3 regions of the Virgibacillus sp. DJP39 genome follow, and region 3 is predicted to be linked to each of the others. Evidence: riboswitches for the same ligand, from Rfam matches in the RefSeq annotation. Region 3 holds a riboswitch; each other region holds the start of a gene.
The links. A riboswitch is a leader RNA that binds a small molecule or an ion and turns the genes downstream of it on or off. The one in region 3 is predicted to bind S-adenosylmethionine.

Region 1: another riboswitch for S-adenosylmethionine. It lies ahead of ACOI1D_RS10420 (LLM class flavin-dependent oxidoreductase); the one in region 3 lies ahead of metK (methionine adenosyltransferase).
Region 2: another riboswitch for S-adenosylmethionine. It lies ahead of ACOI1D_RS03205 (methionine ABC transporter ATP-binding protein); the one in region 3 lies ahead of metK (methionine adenosyltransferase).

What each region holds. Positions count from the first base shown of each region.
Region 1 is NZ_JBMERP010000026.1:8,269-19,362, reverse strand. It holds gene ACOI1D_RS10450 (M4 family metallopeptidase) at 1-355, opposite strand, end outside; gene ACOI1D_RS10445 (GNAT family N-acetyltransferase) at 664-1,080, shown strand; gene ACOI1D_RS10440 (YaiI/YqxD family protein) at 1,098-1,538, opposite strand; gene mnmH (tRNA 2-selenouridine(34) synthase MnmH) at 1,558-2,610, opposite strand; gene ACOI1D_RS10430 (alpha/beta hydrolase) at 2,830-3,762, shown strand; gene ACOI1D_RS10425 (ATP-grasp domain-containing protein) at 3,802-4,746, opposite strand; gene ACOI1D_RS10420 (LLM class flavin-dependent oxidoreductase) at 4,788-5,840, opposite strand; SAM riboswitch class I at 5,942-6,048, opposite strand; gene ACOI1D_RS10415 (PadR family transcriptional regulator) at 6,181-6,513, shown strand; gene ACOI1D_RS10410 (hypothetical protein) at 6,868-7,140, shown strand; gene ACOI1D_RS10405 (hypothetical protein) at 7,262-7,423, shown strand; gene ACOI1D_RS10400 (GntR family transcriptional regulator) at 7,607-8,005, shown strand; gene ACOI1D_RS10395 (DUF1648 domain-containing protein) at 8,002-9,108, shown strand; gene ACOI1D_RS10390 (GNAT family N-acetyltransferase) at 9,110-9,607, shown strand; gene ACOI1D_RS10385 (S1 domain-containing RNA-binding protein) at 9,726-10,130, opposite strand; gene ACOI1D_RS10380 (hypothetical protein) at 10,438-10,722, shown strand; gene ACOI1D_RS10375 (hypothetical protein) at 10,843-11,073, shown strand.
Region 2 is NZ_JBMERP010000005.1:1,189-12,282, forward strand. It holds gene ACOI1D_RS03170 (hypothetical protein) at 1-88, opposite strand, end outside; gene ACOI1D_RS03175 (glycerate kinase) at 124-1,248, opposite strand; gene ACOI1D_RS03180 (DUF2164 domain-containing protein) at 1,749-1,976, opposite strand; gene ACOI1D_RS03185 (M3 family oligoendopeptidase) at 2,083-3,780, shown strand; gene ACOI1D_RS03190 (YwbE family protein) at 4,129-4,326, opposite strand; gene ACOI1D_RS03195 (MetQ/NlpA family ABC transporter substrate-binding protein) at 4,379-5,206, opposite strand; gene ACOI1D_RS03200 (methionine ABC transporter permease) at 5,224-5,889, opposite strand; gene ACOI1D_RS03205 (methionine ABC transporter ATP-binding protein) at 5,879-6,892, opposite strand; SAM riboswitch class I at 6,981-7,090, opposite strand; gene ACOI1D_RS03210 (pyridoxal phosphate-dependent aminotransferase) at 7,160-8,332, opposite strand; gene ACOI1D_RS03215 (HAD family hydrolase) at 8,591-9,382, shown strand; gene ACOI1D_RS03220 (hypothetical protein) at 9,440-9,901, shown strand; gene ACOI1D_RS03225 (vanadium-dependent haloperoxidase) at 10,321-11,094, shown strand, end outside.
Region 3 is NZ_JBMERP010000003.1:130,800-141,893, forward strand. It holds gene menB (1,4-dihydroxy-2-naphthoyl-CoA synthase) at 1-77, shown strand, start outside; gene ACOI1D_RS02535 (o-succinylbenzoate--CoA ligase) at 434-1,888, shown strand; gene ACOI1D_RS02540 (TM2 domain-containing protein) at 1,954-2,277, opposite strand; gene ACOI1D_RS02545 (ABC transporter ATP-binding protein) at 2,768-3,598, shown strand; gene ACOI1D_RS02550 (hydrolase) at 3,727-4,047, shown strand; gene ytkD (RNA deprotection pyrophosphohydrolase) at 4,187-4,660, shown strand; gene pckA (phosphoenolpyruvate carboxykinase (ATP)) at 4,780-6,369, opposite strand; SAM riboswitch class I at 6,629-6,736, shown strand; gene metK (methionine adenosyltransferase) at 6,972-8,171, shown strand; gene ACOI1D_RS02570 (thiol-disulfide oxidoreductase DCC family protein) at 8,228-8,635, opposite strand; gene ACOI1D_RS02575 (gamma carbonic anhydrase family protein) at 8,648-9,163, opposite strand; gene ACOI1D_RS02580 (tetraprenyl-beta-curcumene synthase family protein) at 9,234-10,316, shown strand; gene ACOI1D_RS02585 (amino acid ABC transporter ATP-binding protein) at 10,349-11,077, opposite strand; gene ACOI1D_RS02590 (amino acid ABC transporter permease) at 11,074-11,094, opposite strand, start outside.

The DNA of each region.
Region 1 (11,094 bases), on a different contig from region 3:
CGGAAGTAACCTCGCCATTTTGGTCAGTATGTACAATCACTCTAGCATTTGCTACGGGAATACCTTCTACTGCAGGCTGGAATGTATAGTGAGACATACCCAAATCATCCTGCATTACCTTAATAAATATCAAATCTTTATTTGGGTTAATGCCTAGATCGTCCGCATTTTCCTTTAAAAAACTAATAGCTGCCTTCTTTGAATCTACCTTTGACTCGTGAAACTTTTTTGTCATAAATTGAGGAGTTGTCGTCTTTTGATCTAGTTTAGAGTCAGTGTCAGCATAAGCAATTGTTCCTCCTGAAATAATACCGGTACCTAGTATTAGTGATGTTACTAGGGGTTTCCAATTCATTATAATTCTTCCCTGTTTTTTCGACAATTCAAATATAACAAATAATTCTAACAACTACTATGGTCTGATAGAATTGATTATCGGTTAGGGAATCGTGTCTAGTACAACTTGTGCAAGTTTAAAAGGTAGGGAGAAAGGACTTGAAAGTTAAATGAAAGATTGCTATAGTACTACTCTGGGTAAGGAGTGTAATAGGTTATTACCTATGTGCTGGGCAAATAATAGCCAAGCTTCAAACGTTGTATACCGCGCCTGTTATGGAAAAGAGTAAGAATTGAAGATAAAAAATAGATAGGGGAAAGTAGGCTATGAGAATTTCCGAACAATTTAATCAGAAAGATAGCGAATACATCAAGAAGAAGGTAATCGAACATAATATGGAGAAGATACCGAATCAAGTTAAAACGGCAAATAAGAATATCGGTTTTTTTCTAAAGGATGACAGTGGTGAAATAGTGGGTGGTATTACTGCAAACATGTTTTGGCATCATATTCATATTGAATTTCTATGGGTGGATAAACGTTTTCGTGGGGAAGGTTATGGAGGTATGTTAGTAGATAAATTAGAGGGATTTGCCAGGGAAAAGGCTGTTAGATTGATCTATTTAGATTCGTTTAGCTTCCAGGCACCAGAATTCTATCAGAAAAAGGGCTATGAAGTTTTTGGTAAAATAGAGGATCATCCAAAAGGATTTGATCTTTATTTTTTGCAGAAGCGATTTTAGGTAGTAGGATACTAGTACTACCTTTTAATCACTTTTAGAAGTAGATTACTAAATTTCAGCTGATCTTCTTCTGTAAAGGCTTTTGGTCCTTTTGTTCTCTTTCCGCTTTTTCTTGCCATTGCACTTGTATAACGTGTTTGTAATAGTGGATTAATATTTTCCTGTGTATACTCAAACCCTTTATGGTGAAGGACAATGCATCCTTTGCCTAAAGCAAGAGAGGCTAACCCATAATCCTGAGTGATGATAATGTCATATTTTTTAGCCAGCTGCATAATCCGAAAGTCAGCAGAGTCAGCCCCTGTATCAACGTAGACCGTATCAACACCAGGCGCCTCATCTCCGTTAGAAAAATGCGCAAAGCTTTTTACAAGTGTTACAGGAATGTGTGCGTCTGATGCAATTGAAACAATGCTGTCTTTAACCGGACATGCGTCGGCATCTACATAAATCTGCAAAAGGAGTCACCTCAATTCTTTATAATTTTTGCTTGTTCCATTCTGCTTTCTTCAATAGATCCTGGATTTGATCGAATGCCTCGTCCACTGTTTGTGCGTCAATAATGACTTTTTTGTCCTCAGAAAAAGCTTCAGCAGCATGTTCATAACGGGGATCATAGTAATATTCAAGTAATAATTGGACGGCAGCACTATATTCCTCATTAGACAAATGTTCATAAATTTCTTTTGCAATTGGTGTGTGGATTCGCTTTTGGATGAGTTTAAAAGCCTCCATAAATTTTTCTGGATAGTTCCATGGCTGGTAATCTTCTAAGATATTTTTAACCCTTTCCTCCATTGGCAGGTTGATAAAAATTTGAGTCCCAGCTTCTTTATGATTATAAAGAAATTCAGGTATGGTAACTTTTCCAATTCGTTTGCTTTCGCCTTCCATAAAAAGAAAGGGAGCGTTTTGGTATGCCAATAAATCATTTATTAATAAGGATTCAAAGTCTTTCTGATTGCTTGGTTTGATGCCAATTTGGCCGAAAATTGAGCCTCTATGACTTGCCATTCCTTCCAAATCAATCACAGGGTATCCGTTTTTCTTTAGCTTTTCTAACAAAATAGTTTTTCCGGTACCGGTATATCCGTTTAATACATAGGCTTCGGCTGTTAATTGATAATTTTCTAACGTTTTAACAACCCACTGACGGTAGGACCTTATTCCTCCACTCAAGCGAAAGGCGTGATCACCCATTAAATCCAGCACTGTTGCAGCCGTTTTACTTCTCATTCCACCTCGCCAGCAAAAGACGGTCTTAGACGTTTGTATACTACGAAATGCTTTGATGAATTCTGGAAGCTTTGCTGAAAAGATTTCTAGCCCTCGCTCTTTTGCAGCATTAGATCCCACTTGTTTATAAATGGTACCAACTTCGGCACGTTCATCGTTGTCAAAAATCGGGATATTAATACTGCCCGGTATAGTGGCCTCATTGAACTCTTTAGGTGAACGAACATCAATCATTGTATGTGTTTCTTTATTTTTCAATTCAAATAATCTTTCTAGTTTAATATCTTGAACCATCATCAGTACTCCTTTTTTAAGTCCTCATCGTCGACACAACAAGCCCAGTATTGCCAATAGCTGCATTGCTTATAATCCGATTATCCAAGGGAGTTTAATTTTTGTAACTGTATATTTTATTAAGTTATATATTAATTTTATCACAGGATGATGATCAACATTAGGATTATGCTATAGTTATTGTCTATAGTTTTCTATAATAAAAGAAAAGGAGGCGTTCTGATGAGCAAAATGTCGTATGCAGGTTTACTGAATCAAACATTAGATATATATGAAAAAGAGGGCAGTCTTACAGCTTACAAGTATATTACAGATAACGCTACAAAAGTTTGTGGGAATACAGCACAGTTGTTTAATTTTCGATATTCTCTTGCCAGTGCCTCAGGCCTTGAAGTTGAAGCTTTGAATCTAATGCGGGAAGCAATAATTGAAAATGGCTACTGGTACGAGTATGACTACTTAATGGCTGATGAAGATTTAATATCGCTACGTAAATATGATGAATTTGATGAACTGGTGAACATTTGTAAGGAAAGGGAAGTACTCGCTAAAACTTTAGCTAAACCCGAACTAAAAGTTATCAATAGCAAAAGGACTTCAAGTGATTTAGTGATAGTTGCGATCCATGGTGATCAAGAAAATATCGAAATCACTGAAGAGTATTGGCCTTCTATTGGTAATAAGCTAGTTTTACCGCAATCTTCTCAAATAGAATTCTCGAATGCATATGTCTGGGATGACGTAGACATAGGAGCCAATGAATTAAAGGTACACGTTGAACAAGAAGGGCACATGAAAAGTAATCAGAGTTCGCTAATAATCGGGGGGTTTTCCGCTGGATGTAGAGTGGCACTAAAAGCGATTCTCACGAAAAAAGTTGAGGCAGTAGATGGTTTAATATTTATGGCTCCGTGGTTACCTGAAATTGATGAATATGAGGAACTGATACATCACCTTAAGGGTATTAAGGTTTATGTTCTTTGTGGTGACCAAGACAACGATAGTTTGGACTGTACCAAAAGGTTCGTTGAAATCTTAGCGACCAATAATATCGCATATTCATTTAAAGTTATTAAAGATCTAAGTCATGAATATCCTGATGATTTTAACCTTTATATAGAACAAGGAATAGATTTCATATCACATATATAAAACCCCCCCCCTATACAACTGGGGGGATAGAATATTGGTTTACTGTTTTAGAACACTTAGTTGACTGCCAAGATATTTTGCCAATTCTAGCATGCCATATTTATCAGCCTGTGCTTCTGCATCAGAGTTGTAATTTGTATTTGTATTCACATCATAGGTGAAGATCTCACCGTTTTCGTTATAAATGAATTCGATGCCAGCTACTTTTATGTCATTATTATGAAGGAATTCTTCATATTTTTGTATGATAGGGTCCTGGAAGTTATTAATCACCTGGAATTTTGGTTTCTCAGGAACTTCTTCACCAACTGGACAAAACAAATCGTCAATTTTGCATGCATCTGCAGGGCATAGTTCAAATCCTTCTGATGTATCCACTTGAACAGCGTAAACAAATTTCCCTCCAACAAATTCACATCGGGTTATATAAGGCTCTGGCGCTTGGATGTATTCCTGGATAAGTGTTATTCCATCAATTGATGGGTCAAATGATGGGCCATCAAGATATTCCTCTAATGCCTCAATTGAGTGGAAAAGCTGTACGCCAAGTCCTTTTCCAGCGCGGTTATGCTTTGTTATAAAAGATGGAAGATCTAAATCTTTTGCAGCCTGGATAATCTCATCTTTCCCAACAGCCGCAATTGTTTTCGGTGTTTTAACACCAGCAATATCTAGTGCTGTATATTGGTTTACTTTACTTACCTCAAGGCGGAGTGCACGACTGCCGTTAACTACTGTACGTCCATGGCGTTCAAGCCATGATAGTACGGCTTCTGTGAGCTCAGGTGCAAATCTATTGCCGCGTGTATGGGAAGAAGCGCTCATCCGGCTGTAAAAGACTCCTTCAGGTGGAACTTTAGATAAATCAACAGTGCCTTTATCTAAATGCCACTCTTCATAAGGAAGGTTTAATTCTTCCAATCGCTTTATTAAATGTGCTGTCCATTCATTATTTTCATGGATTACATAAATTTTTTCACTCATGTTTAGTACCTCCTATTTTATCATGCAAGCTTTCTTTAAAGTCACCCCTGACCAAGGAGCTTCCGCTTTTCTTCAACCAAAGGCATTACTTGTTTTGAGAATCTTTCCATTTCTTCTAATTGAGGTGAGAACTGTAGAAGTAAAAGATCTACACCAATATTTTCAAACTCAATAATGCGGTCCGCAATTTGCTCAGGTGTACCGATTAAATTGGGACGTAATCCTCTGTTAGAGACCGAGTAATCGTTCAGTTTAACTTGTTGTTCAAGCTGTGATTTACCAACGAAATCCTCATATCCAGAGTAACCACTTGTTTCTTTCATATCGGTAATTCTCTTCCACTCTTCCACGACTTCTTCTTCGGTATCGCGGCAAATGATATATGCAGCTAGACCAAATGATTGTAGGGGTTCTTTACCAGTTTCTGCTCGTAGTGCTTTCATGTTTTCCACTTTGGTTTTGATCTCTTCAACCGTTCCGCCATGCATTACATAGGCATCACACGCATCCACAATTACTTGTTTTCCACGCTCACTTTCGCCACCTGCATATAAAATCGGGTTTGGTCGTTGTACAGGCTTTGGTTCCAAGTGGGCATTTGAAACCTCATAGAACTTACCTTTATAGTTGAATTGTTTTTCTGTCCACATACCTTTTAATACATCTAAAAATTCCTCTGTTCGTTTGTAGCGTTCATCATGCTCTGTGAAGTCTCCGTTGTATTGCCGTGCTTCTTCTTCCCACCAGCCTGAAACAACGTTTAAAGTAAAGCGGCCATTAGAAATATGGTCGATATTTGCAGCCATTTTAGCTGTGACAGCAGGGTTGTGAAAAACGGGTCTAACTGCAGCCATAATCTCAATTTTATCGGTAACAGCAGCAAGTGCAGCAGCAGTTGACCAAGCTTCTATCGAATCATGTTCAATTCCTTTTATATCATTTAAATATAATTCAGCAATTAATGTAGTATCATATCCCCATTTTTCCGCAGATTGTACGACTTGTTTAGCATATTCAAAAGTTGGAGGCATATTTTCATCGTCTACGTTTCGTAGCCATCCCCCAAATATAGGTAACCAAAAACCATATTTCATGCTGTTTATCCCCCTGTTTTTTTAAAATGGCTTGTGCAGTTATTAATTTCTTTACTATCTAAAAAAACCTCTTCGGTAAGAAGAAGTTTTGTGACTAGCTTCTCTTATCTCTCAGAGCAATCGCTCTGCTGGAATTAGCACCTTTTTGAAAAGATCAAAGGGTTGCTGGGTTTCATAGGGCCATTCCCTCCACCGCTCTTCATAAGAATATTCAATTAAAGTAATCATACCAGATAACTAGGAAATAAATCAATTACCTTGTTTCACTTTACAAAATTATGTGATTTTTATATAGTAAACTTATATATACCTCATAATACTAGGTAGGTGGTGATAAAATATGTTTAATCGCGAATTAGTAAAAGGAAGTACATCTCTTCTTATACTCCAGCTGTTGAATGATCGGGATATGTACGGGTATGAATTGGTGAAGGAAATGGATAGAAGAAGTGATCACCATTTCCAGGTGAAAGAGGGTACACTTTACCCAGCACTGCACAAGCTTGAAAAACAAGAGTATATTGAGTTTTATTGGGAAAATCAGGAAAAGGGGCCTGCGCGTAAATATTACCGAATTACAACAGAAGGAAAAAAGATTTTAGATGAGAAAACGAGCGAATGGCATCGTTATGTACAGGTAATGAATAATTTAATTGGGAGAAATGAATCATGAGTTTAGTGAATCAGCAATTTTTCCAGGAATTAGATAAGAGATTGGCCATCACCCCGATAAACAGAAAATACTGGCAGACTATGAGATGCACGTTTACGAGCTATTACAGGAAGAGTCGGTAGAAGAGGGACACAAGTACGAGAAAATTGTCTCAAGACAGGATCACCACGTGAAATTGCGGAAGTTTGGAAAGAAGAAGCAACTGCTACTCCAAAAAGGACACAGTGGCTATTTATTCTAGTCAATATTGGCTTTTTTATAGGTGGTAGTTTATTAACGTTAAGCTATAATGTTTTTAAATGGAAATGGATTGATTTAATATGGTTAAGGCTTACCGCGATGCCTTCCATCATAATGTTTGCCTATATCCTTTTCTGGAGCTTAATTGGCTATGAGATTGGTAGGGAATTTGGTCATGGAGGGCATAAGTTGTTAAGGAAAACCTTTGTAATATCAATTGTGCCTAATTTAGTATTGATGTATTTAACTATTTTTAAGCTTATTCCACTTGAATGGTTTCAACCTCTTCTGAGTGTGCCGTTTATAGCTGCATGCGTCATAACAACTGGGTTTCTTTACCCGGTAAGCTGGATTGGCTACCAATGGGGAAGAAAGGCTTCAGTATAAACGGGGGCTATTTAGTCCTTGTAATGAAATCTCAAATCCCTCTAGTCTGTTAAATATATTTTTTTGTTTGTATACATAGAACTACTAAGTATATAGAATAACAATATAAGGTGGGGTAGGAATGGATGTTCAAACTAATAAGAGTGATTGGTTCTTTCTAATAATTTGTATAGCGCTTGGTGTACTGGCAGAACTGAGTTTTTTTCATGGAAGCATAGGTGTTTCATATCTCGTATTTTTTATCAGGATTTTACGCAATATTATTTCTTCGATACCGTTTTAAATTTACATATACAAGGGTTGGATTACTTTTAATGGGGTGTATAGGATTGTTGTCAGGGAACAAAAAGTGGAAGAAAAGCTGGAAAATTTAACAGTTTATTAAACTATTTTCTTCTCGTTTTTTGTGCTATCTGTTATACTGTTTATATAACAGATGTGCAAAAAAAGAATGAGGTGGTTCAATGTGTATATCAATCTTGATTTAGAAGCAACAGAACCCATTTATACGCAGTTAAAAAACCAGATAATAGCAGGTATAGCAAGAAAAGAAATTCTGCCAGGTGAGGGATTGCCGTCCGTGCGTTCACTTGCTGCAGATATTGGAATAAATCTTCATACAGTAAACAAGGCATATCAGCAGTTGAAACAGGAAGGATTTATCTTAATCCATCGTCAAAAGGGTGTTGTTGTTCATCCTGATGGTGTGCCTAAAGCGGATAGTGATCATATAAAACAGCTTAAACATATACTGCATCCGTTAATAGCAGAATCCGTATGCCGGGATATAAGTGAGAAGGAATTTATACAACTGTGTAAGGGATTGTATCGTGAATTTCAAGAGGAAGAAGGTGGCGAGGAATGAATGCAATGATGATTTTTTTACTTTTGATAATTTTGGTTCCGGTCTTTATATCCCTGATGTTTATTCCATATTGGACCAGAAAGACAGAAAGCTTTGGTGTGTCAATTCCAGAAGATGTCTATAACAGCACAGGCTTAAAAAAGATGCGGAAACAATATGCTTTTTTGACGGGTATATTGAGTGCAGTCGTAGCAATTATATTTCTTGTCCTGGGCTCCTCGATTGAAAATGAGGAAACGATGAGCATTCTTTTTTCACTAGTAATTGCCGTATTTATTGTGGCAAGCTTTTTAATTTACCTTAAGTTCCATCGTGAGATGAAGGTGTTGAAGAAGAGTCAGAACTGGTCAGAAAAAAAGTCGCAAAGGCTTGTAGTAAATACTCAATTTCGTGATCAAAAGCTTACGTACTCGAATTTTTGGTTTGTCTTATCTTTTATTATTGCATTTGCATCAATTTTTATCACGTTTCGATTTTATGAACGAATACCTGAGAAAATCCCGATGCAATATAACTTTAGTGGAGATGTGACCAACTACTCAACTAAATCATATCGTACGTTATTGGTCATGCCAATTATGCAGATCTATTTAACGCTATTGTTTATCTTTTTAAACACCATGATTTCTAAAGCAAAGCAACAAGTGAATGCCGAGCAACCGGAAGAATCCATGCGTAAAAATGTTATTTTTAGGCGCAGATGGTCCGCATATATAATAAGTACCGGAATTGCTACGACAATCTTGTTTACTATTATCCAATTTTCTTTTATTTTCACAATAAATCAACAGGTACTGGTTATTGCCCCACTTGTATTGACAATTGGATTAACTGTATGGGCAATTGTGCTCTCAATTACAACAGGGCAGGGTGGCAGTCGCCTGAAAACAAGTACGGGACAAAATGGCAAAGTGATTGATAGAGATGATGATCAGTATTGGAAGCTAGGGGTATTTTACTATAATAGAAATGATCCCTCTATCTTTTTAGAGAAACGTTTTGGAGTCGGTTGGACAAATAACTGGGCACACCCGTTATCATGGATAATAATTCTAATCATCATTGCTGGTGCTATTGGAATACCACTATTGTTAGGAGCTTAATATGAAGACACTATTAATGGATACGATGCGCAAAAGTGACGCAACACAAGTGCTTGCGATATTTCAAGAAGGAATAGATACAAAAAATGCAACCTTTGAGACAAAAGTTCCTACATGGGAAGAGTGGGACCGTGATCATATTTCATCTTGCAGGCTGGTTGCACGTGAAGGGGATCGAGTGGTCGGTTGGGCAGCATTGACTCCTGCTTCATCTCGTGCCGCTTATGCAGGTGTAGCGGAGGTGAGTATATATTTGCGGATTGAAAGCGTAGGTCAAGGGCTAGGCAGTAGACTTCTTGAAGCATTGATTAAAACAAGTGAGGAAAATGGATTTTGGACGTTAACCTCTGGGATTTTCCCGGAAAATAAAAATAGCATGGCATTACATGAGAAGCTGGGTTTTCGTAAAATGGGGACTCAGGAAAGAATTGGGAAACTGGATGGTGTCTGGCGTGACGTTGTGCAGATGGAGCGGCGTAGTGAAGTTGTTGGGGTTTAAATAAATCCAACTCCTATGGGTGATCTTATAAAAGCTTTAAACGAACGAACTGAATATAGCGAAAAGATAAGGCAGGCCATTATGTAATGGCCTGCCTTATCTACTAGAAGGAACGGGTTTATCCGCGTCTTCCACCTCTGCCGCCTCGTTTTGTCTCTGTACTACGTTTAAGAGAGTACTGAGTTTCTTCACTAGACTTCAAAAAGTTACTTATTTTATCTTCAAAGTTTTCTTTTGGTTTGAAGTTACCCTTAGATCTATTGTCTTTGTTCCTCGTTTGGCGTTGTGGTCGATCGACAGTTTGCTTGATGGATAAGGCAATTTTTCCTTCTTTTTCACTAATCACCTTAACTTCAATCAGATCTCCTACTTTAAGGTGGTCGTTAACATCTTTTACATAACTGTCTGCGACCTCGCTAATATGAACAAGACCTGTTGAACCTCCAGGTAATTCTACAAACGCTCCAAAATTGGTGATACCTGTTACTTTGCCTTCTACCTTACTACCTATTTCAATTGCCAAAAAGTTTTCCCCCTGAATGATATTGTAAGCACATTATTATAACAGAAAATCAGTATAAAGTGTAGTTATTTAAAAGTTGTCTTGATTATAATAAAGCCGTATCTCAATTATAACAGAATTCATGACTAAAGAATCAACTTTTTGCGCATCCAGATTTTGCTTTATAAATATTTGGAGAAAAATACAGCAAATGTACGTTAAATCCAGTGTGTAAAAAGAGATACAAACCTGTAAAAACACGTGACATGTTTAGATTTTTTTTATGTGGGGACAGGATAGTATAAGCGTAATTAGAGGAGTTGATACCATGAATAAAAAACATTTATTAGTAGCTATTCCATTGGCAGCCGGTTTAACGCTGACTGGTTGTGCTGAAGACGAAGAAGGTAAAACTAATGACGAAACAATCGGTGAAGCGGAAACCGGTGGGGATGCTGAAGAGTGGGACCCAGATGAGGAACCAAAAGAAGGCGATGGAAATGTCGGCGCAGATGCAGAAGAACCTGACTTAGATGAAGAGCCTAAAGAAGATGGTAATCTTGGAGCGGATGCAGAAGAGCCTGACCTGGATGAGGAGCCATCTAAGGAGTAATTATCAGGTTATCAGATGGATGGAAAATATATATGGTTCATAAGTAAAAAGAGCCTATGTTTAATTAAATTATATAATGGTTAAAGAATAATATAACTACTAATAAAAGGAGTCGATAATATGAATTTAAAACATTTATTATTAGCCTTACCACTGGGAGCTGGACTTGTACTAACTGGTTGTGCTGAGGAAGACACAACAAATGAAGATAATGTTGTTGAGGAAGAAGAAGGTAATGCAGGAACAGATGCGGAAGAGCCGGATGTAGATGAAGAACCATCAGAAGAGACTGGAAATGCAGGAGCAGATGCGGAAGAGCCGGACTTAGATGAAGAACCTTCAGAGCAATAAGTATTAGGTTATAAGAGAACG
Region 2 (11,094 bases), on a different contig from region 3:
CAAGGGTGCAACCGAGGGTATTCATTCGTAACTTGAAATATGACTTAAAATAATCCTTGCTTAATGTTGACCCATTTTTAATGACCAATGCTATCCCTCCTTTATCTCCCAGGAAAACTGAGGTTAGATAGAACGCATCAAGTGGACTACCGATTTCGTTTGTTCATATAGTAGTTCCTCAGCTTTGTTAAGACTCTCCTCCAGGGATAGTGGCTGGTTTATAATTGAAAAACAACCGGAAAATTGCCCACGCAGGCTATCAAGGTTTCCCGATAGGCTCCCTGAAATTAACACAACAGGAACGCGGTAGCTTTGCGCAAGTATAGCAATATAACCAGGTGCTTTACCGTAAAGTGTCTGTTCATCACTTTTTCCTTCGCCAGTTATAACCAGGTCTGCCTGTTTAATAGATGAATCTATTTTAGAGGCATCAGCGATTAATTTTGCACCCGAAACCAAACACCCTCCGATTGATAACATTGCAAATCCGATTCCACCCGCAGCCCCGGAACCCGCTACTTCTTGGTAAGACTGCCCGATTTCCGCTTCAATTAAGTCTGCGAACTCCTGTATCCCTTTATCGTACTGCTTAACTTGCTCTTCATCTGCACCTTTTTGTGGTCCATAAATAACACTTGCACCTCTGGGTCCACGTAATGGATTGTCAACGTCACAAGCCACGCGTATATCAAGTTCCCCAAGTCTTGTATCCATACAATCCAGACTTACCTTGTTAACCTCCAGCAGATCCTTTCCAAAACCACTTAGCTGTGTTCCATTCTTATCCCAAGCTCGTAATCCTAATGCTTGGAGCAGGCCTAATCCAGCATCATTAGTCGAACTTCCACCCAACCCAAGAATTATTGAAGTACACCCCTGTGCAAGCGCATCAAGTATTACTTCACCTACACCGTATGATGTTGTAATATCAGGATTTCGTTGATTAGATGGGATTAGATCTAGTCCAGCTATAGCAGCATATTCAATTATTGCTGTATTTTTGTCAACGATTCCATAGGTGGTTTCAATTTTATCACCTAATGGCCCTGTACAATTTATGGGTACACGTCTACTGTCAGACGACTCCAACAACGTTTCTAATGTACCTTCCCCACCATCTGCCATCGGTTTCTTGGTTACATTGCAGTTAGGAAAAATATCCAAAACAGCACGTTGCATAATATTTGCAGCCTGCGAAGCAGTCAAACTGTCTTTAAATGAATCCGGTGCAATCACTATATTTTTCATTGTAATGATACTCCCTTAGAGCTTTTTTTCTAATAATAAAGTTATTTTCAATATCTAGTTCTATTAACCAAAACATATGTTCTTGTTTATGTCAAGATTAAGCTTAAATACCTGTTTTTTTTTAACTTTATAGTACAACATTATAAATTACTAGTTGATCATTCCTATTCATTTTTAGAAAACTTGGCTTATCGCCAAGCTTTAATGGCAAAAGCCTTAGTTGCACTTATGCAGTAAGAAAAGATTTATACTTTCTTACCTGCTAAAATTAAAAAAACCACTAAGACTATCCTTAATGGTTTTCCTTAAAAATGTTATATCACCTTTACAAAAGTGACAAGATCCAGCCGATAACAACAATTGCGCCTATAATCATTAAAACAGTCCGAAGCATGAAATTCATCCTCTCATTCTTCATTAATTAGTGGTTATACTAAAATTACCCGAATTCGACTAATTATAAACTATAATATGTATATGCTGAACAAACGTTTCATATGTTACTTTTGAATTTCAAATAAATCATCCAGCTTACTCGTCATAAACGCATGAGCGTCCTCTACTCCCTTGTTATAAAATAGCGGTGCAATCTCTTCAGTAATAAAATCAAAAATTAATAAAGATGCTAAATGACTAATGTCTTCTCCACGTTCCTTTTCAAAATACCCCTTTATTAGCCCAGCCATGTCATCCTTTTGTTCTTTTGTTAGTTGAAACTTTGACTTCATCTAAATCCCCCTAAACTTGTTTTTATTCAGTATAACAATAATAGCATTTATAAAGCAGGAATTTGATGCATCATGTCGAATAAATAATTATTAGAGGAGGGTTTTAATGCAAACGTTTGATAATTTTAACTATGAACGCCCAAATCTAGGGAAAGAAAAAAGTGCGTTCACTAGTCTACTAAACACATTTAAGACAGCATCCTCGATTGAGGAAGCTAACAAAGCAATTAATGAAATTAACGAATTTCGAAATCATTTATCAACGCTGTTTAACCTTGTCTACATCCGCTCATCCATTGATACAAACGATGACTTTTATCAAAAGGAACGTGACTTCTTTGACGACATTGATCCCGAAATCAAAGAAATTAATACCGATTTCTACAAGGAGTTAGTCAAATCACCTTACCGTGATGATTTAGAAAAGCAGTGGGGAGAACAGTTATTCCAAATTGCAGATTTTGAAATCAAAGCATTTGATCCTAAAGTAATGAAGTTGCTTCAAAAAGAGAATAAGCTAACCTCTAAATATTCTAAGCTTGTAGCGTCAGCAGAAGTGGAATTTGAAGGGAAAACGTTAACTCTTGCCCAACTGAGTCCTTTTGCACAGGACAAAACTAGGGAAGTTAGAAAGAAAGCCGTTGAAGCAAGCGCTGGATTTTTTGCCCAGCATGCAGAGGAATTTGATACGATTTATGATCAACTGGTGAAAACCCGCCATGAAATCGCAACAACATTAGGATATAAGAACTTTGTGGAGTTGGGATATATCCGCATGCTTCGTATTGATTATGATGCTGGCAATGTATCTATTTTCCGAAAACAAGTTCGCGAATCCATCGTTCCTCTTGTTACAAAGCTTTACGAGAAACAAGCAGTACGAATTGGTGTTGATTCACTTAAAAGCTATGACGAATCATTTAAATTTAAAACAGGCAATGCAATTCCAAAAGGTACACCTGAATGGATTATAGAAAATGGAAAGAAAATGTATGAGGAATTATCAGCAGAAACAAATGAATTTTTCCATTATATGTTAGATCGCAAATTGATGGATTTAGAAGCGAAAAAAGGTAAAGAAGCTGGTGGATACTGCACGTTTATCGACGATTACCAGTCACCGTTTATTTTCGCCAACTTCAATGGTACCTCTGGTGATATAGATGTACTGACACATGAGGCAGGACACGCATTTCAGGTTTACGAAAGCCGTAATATTGGTATTCCTGAATATATCTGGCCAACCCATGAATCAGCTGAAATCCACTCCATGAGCATGGAATTTTTTACATGGCCCTGGATGGAATTGTTTTTCAAAGAAGATACGGAAAAGTACAAGTACTCCCATTTAGCAGATGGTTTACAGTTCTTGCCATATGGTGTTGCCGTTGATGAATTTCAACATCTCGTTTATGAGAACCCAGAGTGGTCACCAGATGAACGTAACCAGGCATGGAAAAAGCTCGAGAAAATCTATTTACCACACCGGGATTACGATGGAAATGAATACTTTGAGTCCGGTAGATTCTGGCAGCGCCAGGGTCATATTTATGATGTTCCTTTTTATTACATCGACTATACGCTTGCACAAATTTGTGCCTTCCAATTCTGGCAGCGCGCACAAGAAAATCATCAGTTAGCCTGGAATGACTACATAAAATTATGTCAACTAGGCGGTAAAAAGCCATTTCTCAGCTTAGTAGAATCAGCAAATTTGCAATCTCCTTTTAAAGAAGGAACCGTAGAATCTATAGTAGAGACTATTGAAAAATGGTTGGATTCAGTCGACGACAAATCACTTTAAGATTAGAAAACTTGGCTTATCGCCAAGCCTTAATGGCGAAAGCCCTAGTTGCACTTATGAATTAAGAAAGGACTTATTACTTTCTTACCTGCTAACAAAAGCGTAGGCGCCCGTTTATTGCCGTATGTCCTGTGCCCACGCAAAGTGGCGGTTTTAATCGAACATCCTTTATGAGATATAGGAAACATGAAGAGCGTAAGCTGTAGGACGTTCGACTAATGTCGAACTGTTATCGTAAGGAGGTCATGTGCGACACTAGGTAATGGGCGCTGGAGCTGGACGTGGCTGTTTAGGTGTCTTGTTAGAAAAAATAACCGCTACCCCCACTTAATAGAGGTAGCGGTTATTTTATTTGCCAGTACTCACACGACCAACCTGGCCGTCTTCAAGGCGAACTTTTATTCCGTGTGGATGAAATGAAGATTTTGTTAACAAATCCTTTACCACACCATTAGTCAGTTGACCAGTACGTTGGTCTTTTTTTAATACTACATCTACTTCCAGCCCCGGATGCACTTGATCCCGGTATCTTCCATCAACTGTCATGTTAACGACCCTCTCTAGCTAAAGCTAGTTTCATTATACATGAGAATCTTGCTTACTTCATCCACTCCGGCTTACCAAATCCTTTAAACTTCTCATCGATAATTTCTTCAAATTCCGGTGATTCAATAACTTCTTTGATATCCTTTGCCCAGTTTGTATCTAGATCTTTTGTATTTACAACTACCCTGTTGCGATAATCATCAGGCATATTTTCAAGAACCAATGCATCTAGTAAATCTAAATCTGCTGCTAGTGCATAATTCCCCGGTACTGCTGCCAAATCTTCAGTCTCAACGGTTCGCGGTAATTGCCCGGCTTCTACTTGTTGGAAAACAAGATTTTTAGGATTTTCAATTACATCATCAATAGTTGCACGTAGTGGATCAATATCGTCTTTAATTTTTATTAATCCAGCATCCTGTAGCATAATTAAAGTTCTTGCGAGATTAGTTGGATCGTTTGCAATTGTAATTGCACTACCATCCTCGATTGCTTCTAGTGAATCATATTTGTTTGAATAAACACCCATTGGAGCTGTTGGTACTATTTTTATTTCAGATAGATCCATGTTATGTTCTTTTTCAAAGGCTTCAAAATATATTTTATGCTGAAATAAATTGGCATCCAAGTCACCGTTGTGGAGCGCCTTGTTTGGTTGTATATAATCACTAAACTCCGTATTTTTAACCGTGTATCCTTTTTCCTCAAGTAATGGTTTCAATGCCTTTGTTACCATGTCACTATAAGGTCCGACCGTTGCGCCAAAATTGATTACCTTCTTGTCATCACCTGATCCACCAGTTGCACCCTCATTTGATCCACAAGCAGCAAGCACCAACACTATTAATAAAGTAAAAATTAATCCTAAACCTTTTTTCATTTTATAATTCCTCCCTTTTATCGTTTGTTTACTGCTTTTGCAATAAAGTCCCCTGTATATTGAATCACTTGAACTAGTACTATTAAGACTACTATCGTCGTGTACATTACTAAATCATCGTAGCGGTAATAACCATATCTTATCGCCAAATCTCCAATACCTCCGCCGCCAATTGCACCAGCCATCGCTGAATAACCGATTAAGCTAATTGTTGTAATTGTAAGGCCACTAATTATCCCTGGTTTTGCTTCAGGCAAGATAATATCCTTTATAATCATCCAAGGAGAGGCACCTACTGAAATCGCTGCTTCAATTACTCCTCTATCAATCTCCCTGGCTGAGGACTCTACTATTCTCGCAAAAAATGGAATAGCTGCAACGGATAACGGTACTGCCGCTGCAGTTGGACCAATTGTTGTCCCCAATATTTCGTTTGTAAAAGGTAACAGAAATATTAGTAGAATGATAAATGGAATGGAGCGAATAAGGTTTGTGACTATACCCGCAATACCTTTTACTACTTTATTTTCCAAAAAGAACCCTTTGTCAGTCACATATAACAGAATCCCAAGCGGAAGACCGATCACAATAGCAACAAGCAGCGCAATACCAACCATGTACAGTGTTTGAAAGAAAGCAGTATTTAACTCTGGCAAAATTTCAATCAACCGGCTAAATTCCATATTGAATCACCTCCACCTGTTTCACGCGATTCTCTAAATAAGCAATTGCTTTTTCCACTTCATCCTTACTTCCGTTCAATTCCATAATAAAGATTCCAAGTGGTGCATCCTGAATATATTCAACTTTTCCGTGTAAAATATTTCCGCTAACCTGAAAGCCCTGCAACATATCGGATACGATTGCTTCTTCAGCAAGCTTTCCTCGAAACTGAAGCTTTACTAGTGTACCCTCACACGCAGCCAGTAGCTTTTCAGGTAAAGTAAATTGTAATATAGTTTGAATAAAGTTTTTGGTTAGCTCCTCTTTTGGTTTTGAGAAAATGTCATATACGGGACCTCTCTCAACAATCCGGCCATCCTGCATAACTGCACAACGATGACAAATTTCTTTTACAACCTCCATCTCATGTGTTATTAAAACCACTGTGATGCCAAGTTCTGTATTAATTTTTTTCAATAAAGCCAAGATGGACTTGGTAGTGCTGGGGTCAAGTGATGACGTTGCCTCGTCACACAATAGCACTTTCGGATTATTCGCAAGCGCCCTGGCAATACTGACTCGCTGCTTTTGACCACCGCTTAGCTGAGCTGGGTAATGATTAACTTTGTCAGATAAACCTACTAATTCCAGTAGTTCTATTACTCTATATTTACGACTGACCTTTCCAATTCCCGCTGCTTTTAATGCAAATGACACATTTTCAAATACTGTTTTAGAAGCGACTAAATGAAATCCTTGAAAAATCATTCCGATTGATTGTCTTGCTGTTCGCAACTCTCTTGGTGACAACGTTAGTAAGTTAACACCGCCAACAAGGACAGCTCCTGAAGTTGGACGCTCCAGAATGTTCATACACCTGAGCAACGTACTTTTACCAGCACCACTGTAGCCAACAATCCCGTAAATTTCACCTTTGTTGACTTCCAATGAAACACGATCAACACCAACTACTTGTTGATTTTTTGTAAAATAAATCTTTTCTATATCCTGAAGTTCAATCATCAGCTGTCCCCTTTCTTGTCTCACTCTAAAGATTGGAACGTAAAAACCCCTCTTCCATAATGAAAGAGGGGTTGATTGTTGTATTCAATCCTTATCTCTCAGAATGGTAAACTTCATTCTGCAGGAAGTAGCACCACTCCAAAAGGAAGGTTGCTGTGACATTAACGGGCCTGATCCCTCCGTCACTCTGGATAAGATATGTAGTTGTTGTAAAAATTAATTAAGACTAATCATATAGCCGTTTGATCCGTTTGTCAATAACCTTTTTCAGAAAACTTTCAGCTCGCCTATTCTCCTGGCTGCCTCTGTCAATCTAGCTTCGTCTGCCAGCAATCCTACTCTGACGTAACCTTCCCCAGCAGCTCCAAACCCATTCCCTGGTGCTGTAACAACATGGGCTTTCTCCAATAATAAGTCAGCAAATTCCTCTGAACTATATCCTTCTGGTACTGGTAGCCATGCAAAAAACGTTCCTTTTGGAGCCTGTACCTTCCAGCCGAGCTCATTTAGTTTCTCGATGAAACAATCACGTCGACTTTCATAGATAGATACCAACTCCTCAACCGTATCCTGATTACCATTTAATGCCTCGGCTGCAGCATATTGTACACCACCGAACAAACTCACAAACAAATGATCCTGGATTAAGTTGAGACTCTCAATTACTGAGCTGTTCCCCACTGCAAACGCAACACGCCACCCAGCCATATTATAGGTTTTTGACAATGTATACATTTCTACACCAATGTCCTTCGCTCCCTTTGTCTGCAAGAAGCTCTGTGGTTTTTGACCATCAAAGCCAATTGAACCATACGCAAAATCATGAAGAACACAGATATTATTTTTTTTGGCTACAGAAACTGTTTCATCGAAAAAAGCTTTTGTTGCAGTCGCAGATGTCGGGTTGTTCGGGTAATTTAAAAACATCAATTTAGCTTCTTGAAAAACATCCTCAGAAATTTTTCTGTAGTCAGGCAAAAAATTGTTTTCCTCAAGCAGAGGCATTAATTCTGTTTTTGCATTTGCCAGTGCAATCCCAGACATGTAATCTGGATAACCTGGATCGGGCAATAATGCCAAATCACCAGGATTTAACAAACATTGACTTAGTTCTACGAGTCCAGATTTTGCACCAAATAATAGTGCTACCTCCGTTTCTGGATCTACCTCAACTCCATACTCCCTTTTGTAAAAATCCGCCATTGCTTTTTTCGCATATAAAAAGCCCTGAAAAGGAGAATATTTATGATTAATCGGATCTTGCGCTGCATCACGCAAAGCTTCTACTATATTCTCTGGTGTAGGTAAATCAGGATTCCCTTGCCCCAAATTTATTACGTCATGTCCCTCACTTTTTATTTGCTGAACCTTTTTTACAAGCTTCGCAAAAAACTGTTCAGGCAGCCGCTTTAATGTATCGGATTGCTCAAATTTATGCATTTACGTCACTTCCCCACTTTACTAATTGTAACTAATAATAGACTTGGTTGAAAAGTTTGTAAAGAAGGAAAAAGAAGCGACTAGGATCAAACAAAAATTTTGAAGAAATACTTCACCACTTGCTATATAACAATCAGTTCATTACGATTTCCGGTACTTAATATGCAAATCAATTACTGCTTCCCTTGTCGGAATCATGTTATAAAACAAGCAATTGTGATAGAATAAACTACATCTTAAACGAAAAAAGGAGATAACATGACTTACCATACACTATTTTTAGACATAGATGGCACTATTTTACGCCCCGACCATACAGTAATGGACTCAACTAAAGATGCTATTGAACAAGTTAAAAAGCAAGGCATCGATGTTTTTATAGCCACAGGACGTCCGCTTCATGAGGTTTATGGACTAGCCGAGGAATTAAAGGTGAACTCCTTTATAGGCTACAATGGCGCATTCGCTATCCACCAAAAAAATACATTAGTTAACGAGCCAATGAATTCCCAAACAACTGATTATTTTCTTGAGACCGCTCGTAAATTCCAACATGATATCGTCATTTATACAAGTGAGAAAAATTACTATACATCACTTAACTCCGATGCAACGAAAGCATTTATTGATGCATTTCATCTTAAAGAGAATGAACAACTTAGACCTGAACATCAGATAAACGATAAAATTCTCAGTATGACGCTGATCAACTTTGACGATAATGATTTAAAACATTATTCCACAGATGATGACTTGTATATGTCGCCAGTGAACGTAAATGGAATCAGTAATTGTTATGATGTCATCAGAAAACAGGTTAACAAAGGCGAAGCAATAAAAGTTATTCTGCAGAAATTTAACCAAACAAAAGATGGCGCAATAGCATTCGGTGATGGAATGAACGACAAAGAAATGCTTCAGGAAGTAGGCGAAGGTTTTGCCATGGGAAACGCACACCCCGACCTATTTCCCTACGCAAAACAACGCACAACAACCGTAACCGAATCCGGCATCTACAACGGCCTAAAACAACTAGGCCTTGTTGAATAATATGGTGCCTGGCACTTTTTCCATTTATTACCATAATTTTATCAAACGGAGGAACCTATGCTAACTTTTGAAGAAAAACTGACTGTAGTTAATAAATTTCCTGAATTAAACCGCAAGGACATATCAATGGGACGTGTGAATTTCCATTATGAAAATAGTGCTATCGACAAAAAAATAGTTGTTCATAACTTACATCCTAACGGCAATGGTTTTGTTTACGCCAAGAAAATTGGTGGCTACAAAACAGATAGAAATGGGATGATAAATGTTCGGGATTATTCAGAAAAAGAATTGTTTGAAATCATCCAGCAGGCCATCCAATCCCTTTCACCAGAGGCAAATACGGAAGTAATTCCGGACGATGAAAGCTGGATAAATGCAAATGAACAAACCTTGTTGCTCACTTATGAAGATGGATTATGGAACGTTTATGCAGGGCAAAACCTTGACGGATCTTTCCATTCCTATAAACAAGCTATACAATTCTTAGATGAAGAAGGATTTGAAAGAGCATTGTAAAAACAAAAGCGAAAGCAACGTATGATCTGCGTCCATGCCACATTGGGTAGTTTGGTTTTACCACCCTAATGTGGCATGCTTAATTGAACACACTTAAATAGATAAGCGTTAGTGAATTCACGTTCACTTATCGTAAAGAGGTCAATGCGCTTCACCAGGTAATGTTCGGGCGCATGCGCTGGACGTAACTGATTATGCACCTTAGTTTATCTACAGCCTAAAATTTTATAGTTTTCCTAAACAAAACTGGGTAATTAAAAATCCAGTTTTGTTTGAGTGTAAAAACAATTGTCTCAGTAACTTTTTTGGAAAATTCGGGTGCGCCTGTCACTTTCACCAATTATCCAAAAGTCCAAACTCTTTTGCAGATTACTCATATAATGATTTGTAAAAAGATGACATGTAGGGGGACAATTTTTATGAAAAATTACTTAAAGTGGTCGGAGGTACCTTATGCCGGAGAATCAAATCTACCTAATAATCCAGTTACACCTGTTGCAGGTTCCTGGCCATTATTTTATTTGAAAAGAGATGAACATGGAAGCTACCTTGATCCAAATGGTGAAAAAATGGTACTTCCGATAAAAAATCCTAATGGTATTAATTTTGAGAGAGAGTTGTTAGCTGTCAAGCATACCTTAAGAAATCTTACTCCGCTTCAGGAAAAGATTGCTACTTATTATGGATCAGGCTCCCCTACAAAACAATGGACACCAGTTATCGATCGTTTACTGGATTCTTACGTACCTGACCCCACACATGCTGCTAGGATATTAGCTGCCACACAAGCTGCTATTAATGACACATTACTAATAGTTTGGGATTTAAAATATCGTTTTGACGTTGCAAGACCTAACCAGTATGATCAAAATTTGCAAACATATTTGTGCACACCAAGATTCCCTACTTACCCATCTGGGCACGCAACAATGTCTGGTTGCGCAGAAACGGTACTAAGTTATTTATTTCCTAAAGAAGCAAGAAAGCTTCGAAAAATTGCTGAAGCCGATGCAAAAAGCCGTTTATATGCAGGCGTTCACTTTCCAATCGACAATGATGAGGGAATTGAATTGGGAAGATACATTGGCAAGAAGATTGTAGATTACATGAAAACACAACGGGACAGTTACTTGAACCAAATTGATATAGTTTATCGAGACGACCAGCATGCTCAAATCTTTCCAGACGATTAC
Region 3 (11,094 bases):
ATGAAGCAAAAGAGGGTCGCGATTCATTTAAAGAAAAAAGAAAGCCAGACTTTAAAAAATTCCCACGTTTCCCGTGATAACAAGAAAAGCGTAGGCGACTGTACTGGGGTGACACGCATAAGCAAGGAACCGAAGAGTGCGTGACCTATGCACTCGTAGTGTTCATTGCTTATGTCGCGAACCCCAAGGAGCTGCAGCTAGACAAGAAAAGCGTAGAGGGCTTGGTAGTGGCGACCTGCGTAAGCAAGAGACCGTAGAGCACATGGGCTTCGTGCTCGGAGTGTCAATTGCTTACGTCACGAGCCGCTAGCCCTAGCAGCTAGACAAGAAAACTGCTGAAACAAAATATTACGCAGTATGAAGATGGAAAAAGCCTTTGCTTAACTCTAGCAAAGGTTTTTTCACTAACTTTAACTTGATGGAGGAACAAAGCATGAGTGAAACTCTTCCGCACTGGTTGACAAAGCAAGCAAACCTTGCGCCAAATGAAACGGCAATAGAATTGGAAAACGGAGAATGTTTAACTTTTAAACAGCTCAAAGATCAAAGTCAAACATTCGCAAAAAAATTAGCTAGTCAAGGCATACACAAAGGGGAAAAGGTAGGAATATTTTCAACCAACTCTACGGAAATGGTCATTGCTGTACATGCATTAAGTTACCTCGGAGCGGTTGCAGTGATGTTTAATATTCGTTTAACTGAAAAAGAGTTAAACTACCAAATCAAGGATGCAGAAGTAGCTTTGATTTTGTCAGTTGATACCTTAAAACCGCAGTTGAAAAAAATGAATTTTGGCACCCTTGTTTTATCTTTTAGTGACGTAAACATGCTTGAGAAGAAAAACGTCACTGTAGCTGCTGAAGTAGCTTTAGATGACCCATGCACAATCATGTATACATCCGGAACTACAGGAAATCCAAAAGGCGTCGTACATACATACGGAAATCACTGGTGGAGTGCGACTGGATCTGCACTTAACATCGGAATTCATGCAAACGACAAATGGCTGGCGGCCTTGCCATTATTTCATATCGGAGGTTTCTCACTCCTGTTAAAAAGTGTTATTTATGGTATGCCTATATACTTGTTGGAAAAATTTGATGAGCACAAGGTACATCATGCAATTATGAACCGTGATGTTACGATTGTTTCTGTTGTATCAGTAATGCTCCAACGGCTAACCGATTTACTTGGTGAGGAAGAATATCCTGAATCATTCCGTTGTATGCTTTTAGGTGGCGGACCAGCACCTAAAGGATTGCTCGAAAAGTCAAAAGCAAAGCAAATTCCTGTTTTTCAATCCTATGGCATGACAGAAACATCATCACAAATTGTAACACTTAGCCCTGGAGATGCACTTCGAAAACTTGGTTCTGCAGGGAAGTCTCTTTTTCCTGCACAGCTGAAAATTGTAGACCAGGATACTGATGGTGTCGGTGAGATAGTCGTTAAAGGCCCTATGGTTACAAGAGGTTATTACAAAAATAAACAGGCCACAGATAATGCATTGCAGGAAGGCTGGTTATCAACTGGTGATCTAGGTAGATTGGATGAAGAAGGGTTCCTTTATGTTGTAGACAGAAGAAAGGATTTAATCATCTCGGGTGGAGAGAATATCTATCCATCAGAAATCGAAAGTGTTCTTTCGGGTATGGAAGGAATAAATGAGGTTGGTGTGACAGGGGTAGAGGATTCGAAATGGGGACAAGTACCAGTTGCATTTGTTGTTCTAGATGATGAATCTATTTCTGAAATGGATGTCTTTAAATTTGCATTGGAACATTTAGCAAAATATAAAACCCCAAAGAAGATTTATTTTATACAAGAATTACCACGAAATGCATCCAACAAGCTGTTACGAAAAAATTTACTAAAGCCAAGTTCATGAAACATAAAAAAACGTTCGGATTGAATAATCCAAACGTTTTTTATGATTTCTAATTAAGAATAGTATTATACAGACTCTGCTTTTCTGCCGTTATCCACAACTTTTACTTTTTCAATTACTTCTCTTTCAAGTTGAGTTGTTTTTATTTCTAATCTTTTACCAATTAAAAATACATCAATAAGTGCCCAAAAACCTAGTCCTCCAAGAGTGAATAACATACCTAATGCATAACCATTATCACCAAGATAAAAACGATGACCACCGATAACACCTGTAAACCACCATAAAACGTACATAACTAGCTTATTCTTTCCTCGTCTTTCAACTTCTGCATCAACCATTGATAGTTGTTCTGCAGTTAAATCTCTTTTTAAGATTAAATTATCCATACCTAATTTCCCCTTTTAATAAAATTTATATTAACTATGCTGTCTACAACATAGTTAATACTAAGTTGTTTTGTGGTTCTTTTTATCTTTTTTCGTTGTTTGCCCATGTGCTTTTACCCAAAATTATTGCAAATCCTGCACATCTTTTGGACAAGGTTTTTTGATTGATGTAAATCGAGGTATTAATACCAATATTTTACTTTTATTTACATAATATAACACTATTTGATGAAATTAGATATAAAATTTATAATATTTGAGAAATGTTTAAAAATAAGCCAGGAAAATAATATAATACCAACGTATTATTTAATTATTATCCAAATAGGGAAAACAAGTTCACACACAAAAGTTTAAAAACTAATTGATAAAGATTCTCAAAATCATTGACTAATTGATAAAAAAATAATAAACTATAAATACATTAATTTTTACGAGGAATACGTTCAAACATGTAGTTTTTCATGTGGGATGTAGGGGAGTGATTCCAATGCAAACATTAAAAGCGCAAGACTTAACTCTTGGTTACGGTGAAGATATAATCATAGACGATCTAAATATAGAAATACCTAAAGGCGAAATCACAGTATTTATTGGTGGCAATGGTTGTGGGAAATCAACATTACTACGTTCATTGGCCCGTTTACTGAAGCCCAAGGGTGGCGATGTCGTTTTAGACGGTCAGGACATTGCTAAACTTGGTACAAAAGAGGTTGCAAAAAAGCTCTCGATTCTTCCACAAAGTCCTGTAACGCCAGAAGGATTAACGGTAATGGAGTTAGTTAAGCAGGGACGTCATCCATATCGTGGCTTTTTAAAGCAATGGTCAAAGGACGACGAAAGTGCGGTAAACAGAGCATTGGAATCAACGAATATGCTTGAACTCCAAGATCGTTCTGTTGATTCATTATCAGGTGGTCAACGTCAACGGGCATGGATTGCTATGACCTTAGCTCAGGAAACAGATACTATTTTATTAGACGAACCTACTACTTACCTGGATATGACGCATCAGATCGATGTACTCGATTTGTTGTTTGAATTGAACGAAAAAGATGGTCGGACGGTTGTTATGGTATTGCATGACTTAAACTTGGCTTGTCGCTATGCACATCATGTAGTAGCAATTAAGGATAAGAAAGTTTATGCACAAGGTAAACCAGAAGAGATTGTTACCTGTAATTTAGTACATGATGTTTTTGAAATGAAATGTGACGTGACATTTGATCCAATGTTTGGTACACCAATGTGTATTCCTCATGGAAAAGGACGTTGTATTTTCGCTAATAGAACGCAGGAAGCAACAAAACAAACCGTATAATACTAAGCTGGTATTGAGGCATCGCGGATGCTTTATATGCCAGCTTTTTTAGTTCATTCTGCTAAATATTTTAATTTCCATACATGCTTCCCTCATTTTTAGCCAAATTAATGGGTAGGAGGTGCAGAATGGAAAAGAAGAAGTTTTTTATTAATATGGGAACACAAGAGATATCACAAGTTAAATCTGGTAACAATGAAAGTTTTATCATCCATGCAACGGGGGATGAGGTTACATTACTCAGAGAAAAAATGAACGACATGGATTCAGCGAATACCCGAGCTTTTTTTCGTGCCCATGTACCTATTATGTCTTATCACAATGATCAATCAAATGATGATTATGATATGGGGATGACGGGTGCGTTTCAAATGATTTACGAATTGGGTAACGATCAGACAAAGGCACATATAGAATCAATGGGGGTTTTATCAGATAAACATTTGTAGTAATCTATAAGTAACAGTGAAAATGTTTGGATGAATGTGAGCACATACGAGGTGTTTCTAAGAAAAGTAGTTTATACTAGCTGTTTAAAAGGAATATAGATATAGAAGATAATTAATGGGGATAAAGGCAGCTGAAAAAATGAATACATTCAGAGATTATTATAACAATGAAGTTAAATTAACATTTGAAGACCACTATTTTTCCAAAGAACCAAAACATGTATGGGTTATTTGTAATTACAAAAACAAATGGTTATTAACTAAACATAAGGACAGGGGCATGGAATTCCCTGGTGGCAAAGTGGAAGAAGGCGAAAGTGCTAAACAAGCCGCAATACGAGAGGTTAAAGAAGAAACTGGCGGAGTAGTAGAACAAATAAGCTATATAGGTCAGTATTATGTTGCAGGCAAGGGCGGAACTGTAATAAAAAATGTTTATTATGCAATTGTAAGTGAGCTAGTGAGCCAGCCTACTTATTTCGAAACAGATGGACCAGTTTTGCTAGAGGCAGTACCTGTTAATGTACAATTCAATTCGAGGTTTAGCTTTATTATGAAAGATGATGTACTTACGCATTGTATGAAAAAAATTAAAAAAGAATATTTATCTTAAACAACGACTCCTGATTTGTACTTGGAGTCGTTGTTTTACTTTGAATTAAAAAGTCACTTGTAGCTAAACACGTATTAAAAAAACTACCAGTCTCAACGGGGGAGACTGGTAGTTCATTATTAACCTTTATAAAGTGGACCCGCTTGCGTAATCTCTTTATCAGCCTTTGTAAACTTCTTGAAGTTTTCGTGAAACTTTAAGGCCAGTTTTTTTGCTTCTGTTTTATATGCTTCTTTATCTTCCCATGTATTCTTCGGGACTAATACCTCGTCAGGAACCCCCGGCACGTGCATTGGTGCCTCTAGACCAAAGATCTCGTCTTTAGTTGTTTCGGTATTGTTTAACTCACCCTCAAGTGCTGCATGAATCATAGCTCGTGTATAAGCAAGCTTCATTCGATTTCCTACACCATATGAACCACCAGTCCATCCGGTATTTACCAAAAACACATTTGAGTCAAACTGATCAATTTTTTCACCAAGCATTTTTGCATATGTTGAAGGAGCAAGTGGCAGGAATGGTGATCCAAAGCAAGCTGAGAATGTTGCTTGTGGTTCTGTTACTCCACGCTCTGTTCCAGCTAACTTGCTAGTATAACCACTTAAAAAATGATACATTGCCTGTTCTTTTGTCAATTTGCTGATAGGAGGCAGTGTACCGGATGCATCTGCAGTCAAAAAGATAATTGTATTGGGATGTCCCGCCACACTTGGAGAAACAATGTTATCAATATTTTCTAAAGGATATGCTGCACGTGTGTTTTCAGTTAAAGATGTGTCATCGTAATCTGGAACTCTTGTTTCTTCATCAAAAACCACGTTCTCTAACACAGAACCAAAACGGATGGCATCGAATATTTGTGGTTCTTTTTCCTGGGACAGGTTTATGCACTTCGCATAACATCCGCCTTCAATATTAAATACACCATTTGGACTCCAGCCATGTTCATCGTCCCCGATTAAGCGGCGGTATGGATCAGCAGAGAGTGTTGTTTTACCTGTACCGGATAGTCCGAAAAATAATGCAACATCACCTTCCTGGCCCACATTCGCTGAACAATGCATGGATAGTATTTCACGCTGTGGCAAAAGGTAGTTCATCACTGAGAAAATAGACTTTTTAATTTCACCAGCGTACTCTGTTCCCCCGATTAAAATAATACGTTTTTTGAAGGAAACAAGTATGAAAGTTTCTGAATTTGTTCCATCTACTGCAGGATCAGCTTTATACGTAGGTGCAGATACTACCGTAAATTCAGGGTTATGGGATTCCAATTCTTCTTCATCTGGTGTAATAAATAATTGTCTTGCAAATAAGTTATGCCATGCATATTCATTAATGACTTGAATAGGCAGGCGGTAATTTTTATCTGCACCCGCAAATCCTTTAAATTGAAATAATTCATTTTTTTCCTTAAGATAGTTAATAACCTTATCATAAAGATTTTCAAATGACTCTTCATCAATCGCCTGGTTAACTGGGCCCCAATCAACAAGGTTTTGACTTGTTTCATCTCTAACAATGAATTTATCTTCAGGTGAGCGGCCTGTGTATGTTCCAGTTGTTGCCTGAATAGCACCTGTTGAAACTAATGTACCTTCATTGCGATCTAATATTCTTTCTACTAAACGAGGTACAGTTAAGTTTTTTTTCACACTGTTAAGTGATGTTAATTCCTGTAATTGTGATGACTGTTCCACCGATTTCATATAAACATACCTGCCTTTTTTGGATGGATTTTTTAATTTTAAATTTTTATTAAATCTCGACTTATGATTGTAAAAAGTTTTAAACTTAAAAAAGAATTTGTCAGTATTAAAAACTAATTTCCATTAGTATAACACATTAGAAATATTATTCCATACTAATTTATGTTTTTGTGGAGTTAGTTGTAATTTTTTTCTAATTTGATTGAATAAATTTGACACTGGAGTCTGATTTCGGTACGATAAATTCTGAACGGATACTCTCTTATTCAGAGTTGGTGGAGGGACAGACCCTATGAAACCCAGCAACCATCACTTTGGTGAAAAGGTGCTAACCTGATGCAAGGATCTTATCCTTGAACAATAAGAGGAAATGGCCATTAAACCTTTCCTCATGAACACAGGAAGGGCTTTTTTTGTTTAAAGTTGTTCAAAATTGAAGTGTTTCATTATAGAGAGCATTACTGCTAATCAATGAAGTAGCACTTTTTTAAGAATTTTTGAACATCCTCATAAAAGGACCTTGATGTAACAATAGTTACTAGAATTTTTTATACTGGAAAGACAGAGATCCGTAACACATTATAAAGGGAGGATTTAGCCACATGGCTACAAATCGTCGTTTATTTACATCCGAATCTGTTACTGAAGGACATCCTGATAAAATATGTGATCAGATATCAGATTCTATTTTAGATGAAATTTTAAAAAAAGACCCATTGGCGCGTGTTGCGTGTGAAACAACCGTGACAACTGGATTAGTACTGGTATCAGGTGAAATATCAACAAACACGTATGTAGATATTCCAGCCATTGTCCGACAAACCATTAGAGATATCGGATATACCCGAGCCAAATATGGTTTTGATGCAGACACTTGTGCTGTTCTTACTGCGATTGATGAACAATCGGCTGATATAGCAGGAGGAGTAAACACTGCATTAGAAAGCCGCCAAGGCACGATGTCAGATGATGAAATAGCATCAATCGGTGCTGGGGATCAAGGTTTAATGTTTGGATACGCTTGTAATGAAACAGAAGAATTAATGCCACTTGCTATCTCGCTAGCACATAAACTTGCGAAGCGGTTAGCTGACGTTCGAAAGGATAAGACACTTTCCTATCTTCGTCCTGATGGAAAAACACAAGTGACTGTCGAGTATGATGAAAATGATAATCCTGTAAAAGTGGACACCATCGTAATCTCTACTCAACATCACGAAGACCTTACGACAGAACAGATTGAAAAAGATCTGATTGAACATGTGATCCGCCCTATGGTTCCTGCTCATTTACTAGATGAAACAACAAAGTACTTTATTAACCCAACAGGCCGTTTTGTAATTGGTGGACCACAAGGTGATGCAGGTCTGACTGGACGTAAAATAATAGTCGACACATATGGAGGATATGCTCGCCATGGTGGAGGTGCTTTCAGTGGTAAAGATTCAACAAAAGTGGATCGCTCCGGGGCTTACGCAGCAAGATATGTTGCTAAAAATATTGTAGCCGCTAAACTAGCGAAAACCTGTGAAGTGCAAGTTGCATATGCCATTGGTGTAGCAGAACCAGTTTCCATTGCTGTTAACACGTTTGGGACTGGAACAGTTAGTGAGGATGATCTGGTTCAAGCGGTCAGGAAGTTATTTGATCTAAGACCAGCCGGAATTATCAGGATGCTTGATTTACAAAAGCCAATCTTTAGAAATACTTCGGCTTATGGACATTTTGGTCGCACAGACATCTTGTTCCCGTGGGAAAAGACAGACAAAGTTGAAGAATTAATAGCATTGACTAAAAAATAATGTATAGTAAAAAGCGTCACGACACTGTTACATAAAAGTCGTGACGTTTTGTTGTATTATACTTCATTTGGATCATCTAAAAACCTGCTTTTAATGTCGGGGGAAGGAATCATACAACTATCTTTTTTACCGAACCATTTGTATCTGTTAGTAGCAATTATATTATAAAAGAAATCTCTTAGGGATTTTGGAACAATAATAAATATATAAAGTCCTTTCCATAAGCCTGTTAAATTTCTGCAGACACGTAGAGCCGCAGAAGATTTGTCATAGCATCTATTTGCTTCAATTAATATAAAACTATCCACGTTCTGAGGAATATGATGTTTTTTAAGTAATTTTATTCCTATATCACTTTGCAGGGAGGCAAACTTATATATTCCAGTTGGATCCCTTTTAATAATGAATTGAACACTACGGTCACAGAAGTTGCATTCCCCATCGAATAATAATATTGGACCCATTTTAAAACCACCTTATAAGGATGTATTATGTTTATAATATTGTCCTTTTTCCACATATGTTTTACGAACACGTTCCATCTCTAGATAATCTTCGTCGTTGAGCTCACGAACTACCTTGGCTGGTCTTCCCAATGCGAGCGTGCGTGGTGGTATTTTTTTACCTGGTGGGACAAGACTTCCTGCTCCTAGAAAGGCATGTTCACCAATCTCGGCACCATCCAGAACAAGAGATCCCATACCAATTAGAGCGTTTTTACGAACAACTGCAGAATGAAGGGTTACCTGATGCCCAATTGTAACATCGTCTTCAATTATAACTGTATTATTCGGGCTTTGATGAACCATTGAAAGATCCTGTATACTAACCCTATTACCTATTCTTGTGGGGGCGACGTCTCCCCGGATGACAGTTTTAAACCAAATACTCGTTTCTTTACCAATTGTAACGTCACCAGTAATTAAAGCATCTTTTGCAACAAAAGCCGATTCGTGAATTGTTGGTGTTATATTTTTGTAGTGGTGTATCATTTGTGTCCTCCTAAAAGTTTAGTGTATAAGTAGTATAACAAATATTTTTAATTGGGAAGGAGGAAATGGTTTGTCGTATCGTGTCCCGAGGTCATCATTGGTATTAATGGGTAAAGTTTATGTGAAAATTCTCCCGCAGGTACATAAAGAACTGACATATTGGAAAGACCGTGCTGAGCAGATACCTAACGGTGAATTACGTATGCAAGCACTAGCAAGTATTTCCTCCAAACGATTTCACTGTCAAGGTGGGGGAGTATATGCCATTTTGGCTGGCGACAAGTGGAAAGATGCAATTCGGTTTATCGTGGCTTATCAGACCATCAGTGATTATTTAGACAACCTTTGTGATCGAAGTACATCTCTTGATCCTGCTGACTTCCGCTTAATGCACCAATCAATGATCGATGCATTAACCCCTGGAAATCCGGTAGGGAATTACTACAAATTACGAGACGATCGGAATGATGGTGGTTATTTAAATGATCTTGTTAAAACATGTCAACAGATAGTGTACAAATGCCGGGATTATGAAGATATTCAGGATGTTTTAGTATATTTATGCAGTCTCTATGGTGATCTGCAAGTACATAAGCATGTAACAGAGGAGGAAAGAATCCCAAGGCTGACCTCATGGTTTAACAAAAACAAACATGAAGCCCCAGAGTTGAGATGGTATGAATTTTCTGCGGCAGCTGGTTCAACACTTGGGATTTTTTGTTTAGTTTCCTATTCATTAGCAGGGAAGATGTCAGAAGAAATGGGCTCGGCTATATACCATGGATATTTCCCATATATGCAGGGACTACATATTTTACTGGATTATTATATTGACCAACAAGAAGACCAAACAGAAGCAGATTTAAACTTTTGCTCATTTTATGTTAATCAATCAGAAATGAAGGAACGATTACGTTTCTTTATTAAGGAAACACGTCAGTATGTGAGGCAGTTACCTGATCATATGTTTCACCAGATGGTGCAGAATGGCTTAGTTGGATTATATTTAGGTGATAGAAAAGTTCATGGTTTGATCGGCGGTAGAAGTATGAGGAAAAAACTGCTTGGTGCATGCGGTCGACAAGCGAAATTTTTCCATTGGAATACCCGGATGTATTACAAGCTAACTGAGAATAAAAAACAACCTGAGTAATTAAACTCAGGTTGTTGAATCTAAGCGATTTTTTATAAAACTTTACTTAAAAATGCTTGGGTACGTTCATGTTGTGGGTTGCTGAATAATTCTTCTGGTACGTTTTGTTCTACTATTAAGCCTTCATCAATATACAAAACCCGATCTCCAACCTCTCGTGCAAATCCCATTTCATGTGTTACAACTACCATTGTCATTCCTTCAATAGCCAACTGTTTCATAACCTCCAGGACGTCTCCAACCATTTCTGGATCCAGTGCGGAGGTTGGCTCGTCGAACAACATAATTTTAGGGTCCATCGCAAGCGCTCTTGCGATGGCGACACGCTGTTTTTGACCACCTGATAAAGAACCAGGATAGCTGTCAGCTTTATCGCTTAAGCCAACTTTAGCTAAAAGTACTTTAGCTTTCTTCACTGCTTCTAATTTTGAAGTACCGCGTGTTTTCATAGGGGCAAGCGTAATATTTTCCAATACCGTTTTATGTGGAAAAAGATTAAACTGTTGGAAAACCATTCCTACTTCTTCACGAACCTTATTAATATTAACACTGTCATCCGTAATATCATTACCATCAATAACAACCTGACCATCAGTTATTTCCTCCAGGCGATTTAAGCAGCGCAGAAAAGTACTTTTACCTGATCCTGATGCGCCAATAACACAAACTACTTCTTTTTCCTCAACGGAAACACTAATATCTTTTAACACTTCAAGACTTCCGAAAGACTTTTTTAGGTTTTTTACCTCAATCATTGTCATCGTAATTCAAATCTCCT